2 regions of the Luteibacter flocculans genome follow, and region 1 is predicted to be linked to the other one. Evidence: riboswitches for the same ligand, from Rfam matches in the RefSeq annotation. Region 1 holds a riboswitch; the other holds the start of a gene.
What was found. Region 1 has a riboswitch for cobalamin ahead of IM816_RS01365 (ribonucleoside-diphosphate reductase subunit alpha). Riboswitches for the same ligand answer to the same signal wherever they lie in the genome.
Positions count from the first base shown of each region.

Region 2: another riboswitch for cobalamin. It lies ahead of IM816_RS00550 (TonB-dependent receptor domain-containing protein); the one in region 1 lies ahead of IM816_RS01365 (ribonucleoside-diphosphate reductase subunit alpha).

Region 1 is NZ_CP063231.1:325,136-329,972, forward strand. It holds gene IM816_RS01365 (ribonucleoside-diphosphate reductase subunit alpha) at 1-2,328, opposite strand, end outside; cobalamin riboswitch at 2,496-2,706, opposite strand; gene IM816_RS01370 (response regulator) at 2,868-4,796, shown strand; gene IM816_RS01375 (SDR family oxidoreductase) at 4,815-4,837, opposite strand, start outside.
Region 2 is NZ_CP063231.1:123,287-128,123, forward strand. It holds gene IM816_RS00545 (TonB-dependent receptor) at 1-1,594, opposite strand, end outside; cobalamin riboswitch at 1,844-2,081, shown strand; gene IM816_RS00550 (TonB-dependent receptor domain-containing protein) at 2,218-4,098, shown strand; gene IM816_RS00555 (efflux RND transporter permease subunit) at 4,215-4,837, shown strand, end outside.

The sequences.
Region 1 (4,837 bases):
GCCCGCCTTCCAGGCGTACATGTACATCGACGAAAGCTGTCCGATGTTCGGGTTCTCCATGAACAGGTTCAATGACTGGCTCTGGTCGATGTAGGCACCGCGCGCGGCGGCGAGATCGATCAGTGCCTTCTGCGGCAGTTCCCAGGTGGTGCGGTAGACCGCGCGCAGTTCGGCCGGAATGGCGGCGATGCCCTGCACCGAACCCTCGGCGAGCTTGATCTGGTCGCGCACTTCGGCGGTCCACAGTCCAAGAGTCTTCAATTCCTCGACGAGGTAGCGATTCACGACGAGGAAATCGCCGGACAGCGTCTCGCGCTTGAAGAGGTTCGACACCTGCGGCTCGATGCACTCGTAGCAACCGGCGATAGAGGCGATGGTTGCCGTCGGTGCGATGGCGATCAGCAGGGAGTTGCGCAGGCCGGTGGCCTTGATCTTCTCGCGCAGTTCCGCCCAGCGCGCATCGCGCCCGGTCGGCGTGGCCGCCGGCCAGTAGTCGAACTGCAGCTCACCGTTGGCGGCACGCGTTTCCGCAAAGCCCGGATGTGCCCCGTCACGCTCGGCGATCTCGTTGGACATCGACAGGGCGTGGAAATAGATCTCTTCCGCGATGCGCGTGGATATCTCGCGCGCGGCGTCGGAGTCGAACGGGAGACGCAGCTTGAAGAAGACGTCCTGCAGACCCATCACGCCCAGGCCCACCGGGCGCCACTTCATGTTGGCCGTCCGGGCCGTGGCGATCGGATAGAAGTTGAGGTCGATGACGCGGTTCAACTGGCGCACGGCCGTGCGTACGGTGGTGGCCAGCTTGTCGAAATCGAACGCACCGTCGACCACGTGCCGCGCGAGGTTGATCGAGCCGAGGTTGCAGACGGCCGTCTCGTTCGCGTTGGTGACCTCGAGGATTTCCGTGCAGAGGTTCGACAGGTGGATGACGTTCTCGGGGCGCGCCGTCTGGTTGCTGGTGGCGTTCGAGCGGTCCTTGAAGGTCATCCAGCCGTTGCCGGTCTGTGCCAGCGAACGCAGCATGCGTGCGTACAGCTCGCGGGCCTTGATCGTCTTCGCGGCCAGGCCGTCGGCCTCGGCTTTTTCATAGGCGGCGTCGAACGCGGCGCCCCAGGTGTCGACGAAGTGCGGCACGATCTTCGGGTCGAACAGCGACCAGTCGCCGTCGGCTTCGACCCGGCGCATGAACAGATCGGGCACCCAGTTGGCGAGGTTGAGGTTGTGTGTGCGGCGTGCGTCGTCGCCGGTGTTCTCGCGCAATTCGAGGAATTCCTCGATGTCCGCGTGCCACGATTCCAGATACACGCAGGCCGCGCCCTTGCGCTTGCCGCCCTGGTTCACGGCGGCGACGGAGGCGTCCAGCGTCTTCAGCCACGGCACAAGGCCGTTCGAGTGGCCGTTGGTGCCGCGGATCAGCGAGCCGCGCGAGCGGATGCGCGAATAGGCGAGGCCGATGCCGCCCGCGAACTTCGACAACTGGGCCACGTCACCGTACTTGGCGTAGATCGACTCGAGCGCGTCCTGCGGCGAATCCAGCAGAAAGCACGACGACAGCTGCTCGTGCGCGGTGCCGGCGTTGAACAGGGTCGGCGAGCTGGCGAGGTACTCCAGCGAGGAGAGCATGCGGTACAGCTCCAGCGTCTCGGCCACGTCGTTGCCGCCGAGCGCGCAGGCGATGCGCATGAAGAAATATTGCGGCGTCTCGATGACGAAGCGCTTCGTCGGATGACGCAGCAGGTAGCGGTCGTAAACCGTGCGCAGGCCGAAGTACTCGAAGCGTCGCGAGGCGCTGGTGTCCACGGCATCGTTGAGCTTGCGCGCGTTCACCTGCACGAAGTCACGGAGGCGCTCGTTGAGAATGCCCAGCTCGAAGCCGGTGGAGATCGACTGCGAGAACGACTGGATGTCCTGCCCGGACACTTCCTTGTCGATGAAGGCGGCGAGCAGGCGCGCGGCGAGCTGGCCGTATTCCGGCTCCTCGGCAGTCAGCGCGGCGGCCGTGCGGATCGACAGCTGGTCGAGTTCCTGTGTGGTGGCGCCGTCATAGAGGCCGCCGATCGTCTTCAGCGCGACGCGCATCGGGTCCACGGCGTAAAGGCCGTCGGCGCTGCGGGTGACCGCGCGCACGATCTTGTTCACGTCGACGACTTCCTGGCCGCCGTTGCGCTTCGTCACGCGCATCTGGCCGGGGTTGTGCGGCGGGGTCAGGGCAAAGGCCGGTGGCGGCTCGTTGCGATAGCCAGCGGCGGGCGCGTTGCCGGTCGCGGGCGGGGTGGTGGTGACGGCGTCGGCCGTCTCGGTGCGCTCGTGCGCGGCGGAATCCATCGTGGTCATGTGTGGCGTGCCCCAGGGCCAGGTTCAAACTCCCGTTCCCTCGGACGGGGCTCGAAGCGGTTCAGGCCAACGGGAAAAAAGCCGGGACGGAGCCTGCCCAGGGCGGCTCCGGTCCGCGACGCGCTTCCCCGCGGAAGCCGTCACCACAATCGGCACCGATGAGGCACCGACCGCTGGCAGGTCTTCGGACTCGTGGACGAGGGCCCGGAGGCCCGCCTACCCATCGCTTCCCAGTCGCTGAGGACCAGTGCATTCAGACGGGGTCGTTTCCACTTACCGCTGCGGGGCAGTTCCGGATTTGCACCGGATTCCCTATTAAGTCCGACGGGCAGTCGCGCCTCTCCGGACACCAGCGGGCACACGATATAGCCGGCGGGGCGAGGGGTCAACACAAGATGTTGGGTCTGGCGCAGGTATCTGATCGGATTCGTAATCGAGCGCGAAGAGGATGTGAAGATCGTCTACACAATCGGATCTTGCGAGCAACGATAAACTCCCGTCTTTCCTCCCTCACGCACCCGCCAGGCTCGATGCCATCTTCCTTTGCGCTGCAGGATCATGCACTGATCTCCCGGTCGTTCGATGCCGTTCCCTACGGCATCGTCGCCCTTTCCACCGCCGGGGAGCTCCTGTACGCGAATGCGTGGGCGGCCGCTCGGTTGCCCTCGGACGATTTCCTCGCCGTATGGGGTGACGAGACCCGGAAACGGATCGTCGATGCCTTTTCGCGATCCGTAGATGAGGGCCTCGCCACGCTGGAGGTCGCCTCGGCCGACGGCACGCCCTGGCGCCTGTCCGTGGAGCCGTGGCGCGGCGGTACGGACGCCGAGCCGGTGCTGATGGTGTCGCTGCTGCCGACCCGGAGCGACGGCGAGCCCGTGGACTTCGCGCTCGGTCTGACCCAGGACCAGCTACGCCAAGCGCAGAAGATGGACGCGATCGGCAAGCTGACCGGTGGCGTGGCGCACGATTTCAATAACCTGCTCCAGGTGATCAGCGGCAACCTGCAGCTGCTGAGCGCCGACGTGGCGGGCAACGCCCGCGCGGAACGCCGCGTGGCGAACGCCATGGCCGGCGTCACCCGCGGCACCAAGCTCGCCGCTCAGTTGCTCGCTTTCGGTCGGCGCCAGCCGCTGGCCCCGAAGGTGGTGAACATCGGCCGCTTCGTCCGCGACATGGACGAACTCCTTCGCCGCGCGCTGGGTGAGGCGATCGAGGTGGAGACCGTGGTGGCCGGCGGCCTGTGGAACACGCTGGTCGATCCGGGCAACGTCGAGAACGCGCTGCTCAATCTCGCGCTCAATGCACGCGACGCGATGGAAGGGCGCGGCAAGCTGACCATCGAGGCCGGCAACGCGCTGCTCGACGCTACCTACGCCGCGGCACACGGCGACCTGCGTCCGGGCCAGTACGTCATGATCGCGGTCACCGATACCGGCACCGGCATTCCCGCCGAGATCATCGACCAGGTATTCGAGCCGTTCTTCACGACCAAGCCGGAAGGCCGCGGCACCGGCCTTGGCCTGTCGATGGTCTATGGCTTCGTGAAGCAGTCCGGCGGCCACGTGAAGATCTACAGCGAGCCGGGTCATGGCACGACGGTGAAGATCTACCTGCCGCGCTCGACGCAGAGCGAGGACCGGGTGGTCGACATTGAGGAGGAAGGCGTGCGCGGTGGCGACGAGACCATCCTGGTGGTGGAGGACGACGACGCCGTGCGCGAGACCGTCGTCGCCATGCTGGGCGACCTCGGCTATCGCGTGCTCAAGGCACGTGACGCGGAAAGTGCATTGTCGATCATCGAGAGCGGCATCGCGATCGATCTGCTGTTCACCGACGTGGTGATGCCCGGTCCGTTGCGCAGCCCCGAGCTGGCGCGCAAGGCCGCCGAACGGCAGCCAGGTATCGGCGTCCTGTTCACCTCGGGCTACACGGAAAACGCCATCGTGCATGGCGGCCGCCTCGATGAGGGCGTGGAGCTGCTGAGCAAGCCTTACACCCGCGACCAACTCGCGCGACGCGTGCGCAACGTGCTGGCGACGCGCCTGCGGCGTACGCAGGATGCGCTGCCGATGGCGTCGGCTACCGCGACGCCGGTGCCGCCGCCGATGCGAGTGCTGGTGGTCGAAGACGATGCGCTGATCCGCATGTCGATCTGCGAAATGCTGGAAAGTCGCGGACACATGGCCTTCGAAGCTGGCGACGGCCATGAAGCGCTGCGTGTGTATAACGCGCAGCCAATCGACGTGCTACTGGCCGACGTCGGCTTGCCAGGCATGAACGGCGTGGAAGTCGCGGATCGGTTGCGGGAGCAACAGCCTGAGCTTCCGGTGCTGTATGCCACCGGCGATCACACCGCCAATGGCATACAGCGCGACGAACGCACCGCGATCCTGGTGAAGCCCTACGGTGTCGCCGACCTGATGGATGCGATCGGGCGGATTACGCGGGCCACCTAGCCCTTCGTCTGGCGCGGGTCAGGGAAGCATGTTGCCGCCGG
Region 2 (4,837 bases), 200 kb from region 1:
GCGGCGGCACGATGTCGGGACGGCCCGTGACTGTGCCCGCATTGCGATAGACCCAGCGGTAGCCGCCTTCGTAGATGTTGCCGGAGGTCGATTCGAGCGTCTGGTTGTCCACACCGACGCGCAGATCGTGATCGCCCGCGCGGTATTCCACGTCGAGACGCCAGCCGTGCGTCTTGTCCTTGGCACCGGCATTCAGCACCGTGCCGTTGACGAGGCCGCAGCCGGTAATCGGATTGGCGATGCCGCGACGGTTGTCCGTGATCCACGGGCAGTTCGACGAACCGGCGTAGCCAAGATCGCGCTCGTGCTTCGTGGTGGTGTGACCGTACAGCGCGTTGATGGTCAGGTCGTCGGTGATGTAGCCCGTGTACTTGCCGATGTAGACGTCACCGCCCGGTGCCGAGCCCGCGCCCGCATCGAAGTTCTTGAGATTGTCGGTGCCGAGATACGCACCGCGGCTGCGCGTGTCGTAGTCGTACGCGTAGACGCTGCGTTCGGTGTTGGTCTTGTCGCCGATGCCGGTGACTTCGAGCAGATGGTTGTCGGTGATGTTCCAGTCGATCTTGCCCATCCACTTCGTGGCCTTCTGCGTCTGGTTCGTACGCTGCGGGGCCAGAATGCTGCTGGTGGACTTGGTATCGGTGCGGGTGAAGTCGCCCGCAGCGAACAGGAACAGCTTGTCCTTGATCAGCGGACCGCTGATGTAGGCGGTGTACTGGGTGTCGCTGCGCTCGTTGTCGCCGCGGTTCTGGTACAGCTGGCCGTTGGTGCGATAGATATTGCGTGGCGACTGGCGTGCGCCGTTCGGCTGGATGTACATGCCGACGCCGCCCTTCCAGGTGTTGCCGCCGCGCTTGGTCACGATGTTGATCACGCCGCCAGTCGAGCGACCGTATTCCGCACCGTAACCACCGGTGAAGATCTGTTGCTGGTCGATCGCGTCGTAGGGCAGGCTGGTGAAGCCCAGGCCGGTGAGCGCGTTGGTCACCGCATAGCCGTTGATGTAGTACTGGTTCTCGGACGCCGACGAACCGCCGAACGAGGCGACGTTACCGTAGCGGCTGTCGCCGGAAATGACGCCCGGCGCGAGCAGCGCGGCCGCTGTCACGTCGCGTGCGAGAGGCAGCTTCTGCAACTGTTCCGAGGTAAGTACGGTGCGCGAGTCGACCTGGGACACGTCGATCGCGGGGAGGACGTTGCCGGTGACCTGCACGCCTTCCAGGTTCTGCGCGGAAGTTGCAGAAGCAGTCGCTGCGCCGCCGAAGGACACGTCCACGCCGCCGCCGAGGTTCACCTGCACGTTGTCGCGGCTTTCCGCGACCTGACCGCCGCGCTGGACCGATACCTTGTAGCGGCCGACCGGCAGCGAGCTGGCGCGGTAGCGCCCATCGGCATCCACGCCGACGTCGCGGGTCAGACCCGTATCCAGGTTTTCGAGATGGACGACGGCGCCGTCCGGCTGCGCGACGCGGCCGAACACGACACCGGAAGCATTGGACTGGGCGAGCACGGCGCCACTGGCGAAGCAGAAGGCGAGGGCGGTGCACAAGGCGGTGCGCCGAATGGCGCCATTGCGAACGTTGGAGGCCTGCATGTGTTTGTCTCCCCGAGGAAAAGCAAGAAAGCCGGCTGCGAAGGTGCGAGCCGAGCTCCGGCGGTATTGCTGTCTCATCGCCCCGCTCCACCGGTCCCCCCGGACGCGGCTTCGTAGGCCATGCCTCCCGTTGCGCCATACCGCGCGCCCGACAGCAATTCCTTTCGCTTGTAATCGAATTATTTTGCGATGGTCAACCCTGTGTTAAGCAAAAATTAAATTTGTCGTGACAAACAAGCACTTGCCGGCTACCATCCGCCCCGTTCGGGTGTCCGCGCCGACGGTGGTTGGCGTGGATTAAACGGGAAGCCGGTGCGTTCTTTCGTAGGACAAGGCCGGCACTGCCCCCGCAACGGTATGCGTCCAGGCGGGCATTGCCCGTTCGCGGACTCGGTAAGACGCCACTGCGCGAGCGGGAAGGCACCGGGTCCGGCCATCGTCGATGGCTGACGCGAGTCCGGAGACCGGCCCGATGTCGACCCGCCACCCCGGCGGGCGTCCCTGTTTCGATCGATTCGCGGAGGGCGGATCCGGACAGCCGCCGGGTTCCCTCCCGTTTGCCGTTCGTCGCACGTCCTCCGATTGCCTGCATGAGCCGCTTTGCGGCGAAAGGAAGACGTTCCATGAAGAAGACCCTGCTCGCGGCGGCGCTTTTGTCCACGATGACGATGGCCCATGCCGCCGACGCGCCCGACCGGCTCGATCCGGTGGTGGTGACCGCCAACCGTGCACCCACGCCGCTGGACGAGGTGCTGGCACCGGTCACCCTCATCACCCGCGAGGACATCGAGCGGCTGCAGCCGGTGAGCGTGCAGGATCTTCTCGTTGGCCTGCCCGGCGTGGCGATCGCGAACACCGGCGGCATCGGCCAGCAGACCTCGTTGTTCATGCGCGGCACCAATTCGTCGCACACGCTGGTGCTGGTGGACGGCGTGCGCGTCGGCACGGTGGGTGCCGGTCTGCCAGCCTATGAGCAGCTTCCCGTGGAGCAGATCGACCACATCGAGATCGTGCGCGGTCCGCGTTCGACACTGTATGGATCTGACGCCATTGGCGGCGTTATCCAGATCTTCACCCGCCACGGCCAGACCGGTGAGGCGCCGACCCCGACGCTGTCCGTCACGGGCGGTAGCCACGGCTATACCGCGGGGCAGGCCGGCATTTCCGGTGGCGGCCAGCACGGCTGGTACAACGCCAGCCTTGGCGGGCAATACACGGCCGGGATCAACGCTTGCCGCGTCGGCGCCGCGGAGGCCATGGCGGGCTGCTTCACCGACGAGCCGGATCACGATGCCTCGCGCATGTATAACGGCGCCTTGTCGGGCGGCTATCGCTGGGACGATGGCACCGAGCTCACCGGTAGCTGGCTGCGCAGCAAGGGCGACATCGAGTACGACGGCGACTTCCAGAACTTCACGCGCCGCTCCCAGCAGGTGGCCGGTGGGAAGCTGGCTTTCGACGTGATGCCGGCGTGGCGCATGTCGCTCGCGCTCGGCCAGAACCAGGACCGCGCCGACAATTACCTCAATGGCGCCGACAAGACGCTCGACTTCGTGAACTACGGCGTGGACAAGGCGCGGGTGGGCTATCTCTACTCCAAGCGCAATCAGGCGTCCTGGCAGAACGACGTGACCCTCGCCGCAGGCCAGACCCTGACGGCCGGTGTCGACTACCAGCAGGAAACGTTGAAGAGCGATACCGACTACCTGGCCGACTCGCGCAACAACACAGGCATCTTCGCCCTGTACCAGGGTCTGTTTGGCGCCCACGAACTCCAGCTTTCGGTCCGTCACGACCACAACACCCAGTTCGGCAACCACACCACCGGTTCGGCGGCCTATGGTTTCCGCTTCGACAACGGCATGAAGCTCACGGCGTCCTATGGCACCGCCTTCCACGCGCCAACCTTTAATGACGAGTTCTATCCGTACGGCGCGCCCGTCAATCTGAATCCGGAAACCTCGCGTACTGCCGAGATCGGGCTGTCTGCGCGTCCCGGGATCTGGAACTGGGCGGTGAACGCCTACCAGGCCACCGTGAACGACCTCATCGGCTTCGATGCCAACTTCCTGCCGATCAACGTGAGCAAGGCACGCATCCGTGGCATCGAGGGGCAGGTGGGTGCGGACGTCGATGGCTGGCATGTGCGCGGCTACGTCACGCTCCAACAGCCGAAGAACCGCGACGGCGGAAGCCAGGACGGCAACCTGCTCGCGCGTCGCCCGGAACGCACCGCCCGCGTGGACCTGGACAAGGACCTGGGCGCATTCACGCTGGGCGGCTCGCTCAACGCGGCCGGCCACAGCTTCGACGACGCCGCCAACACGCGCCGGCTGGGCGGTTACGCCACCGCCGACCTCCGCGCGACATGGCACGTCGATGCCGACTGGAGCGTGCAGGGCCGCGTCGCCAACCTCGCCGACAAGCGCTACGAGACGGCGGCCTATTACAACCAGCTGGGTCGCACCTACTATCTGACCCTGCGCTACGCGCCCGCACACTGAAACCGGGAACCCCTGTCTTCCGGCAGGGGCCCCACTAAAGGCACACGCGACGAAACGCGCGGGACGTCATAAAGTCCGCGGGCGCGGGGTACCTTCCCGCGAACACAGGACGTGCCGTGAACTTTTTTGCTCCCTTCATCCGCCGGCCCATCGGTACCTCGCTGCTTGCCGCGGGGCTGACCCTGGCCGGTGCCATCGCCTATATGTTGCTGGGCGTTGCCGCGTTGCCTTCGATCGAGGTGCCGGCGGTGTTTGTCCAGACGCAGATGCCTGGCGCCAGCGCGCAGACGATGGCGTCCACCGTGATCGCGCCCCTTGAGCGACACCTGGGGCAGATCCCGGGCGTGGACCAGATGTACTCGAACAGTACGGAAGGCGCAGGGTTCGTACGTATCCGCTTCGATATGAACCGCTCGACGGACGCTGCCGCGCGCGACGTGCAGGCCGCCATCAACGCCGCCGCCGCGGATTTGCCGGCCGGCATGCCGTCGCCGCCGCAGTACTTCAAGTTCGATACGGGCCAGATCCCCGTCCTGCTCGTCGCGCTTACCTCGAAAACGATGCCACCCGACAAGCTCTACGACGTGGTCGACACGCTGATCCGGCCGGCGGTCGCGCAGATCGACGGCGTATCGCGCGTGCAGATCTTCGGCGGTACGCCGCACGCGGTCCGTATCGAGTTGGATACCAACGCCCTTTCGTCGAAGGGGCTCACCGCAAACGACGTGTCGAATGCACT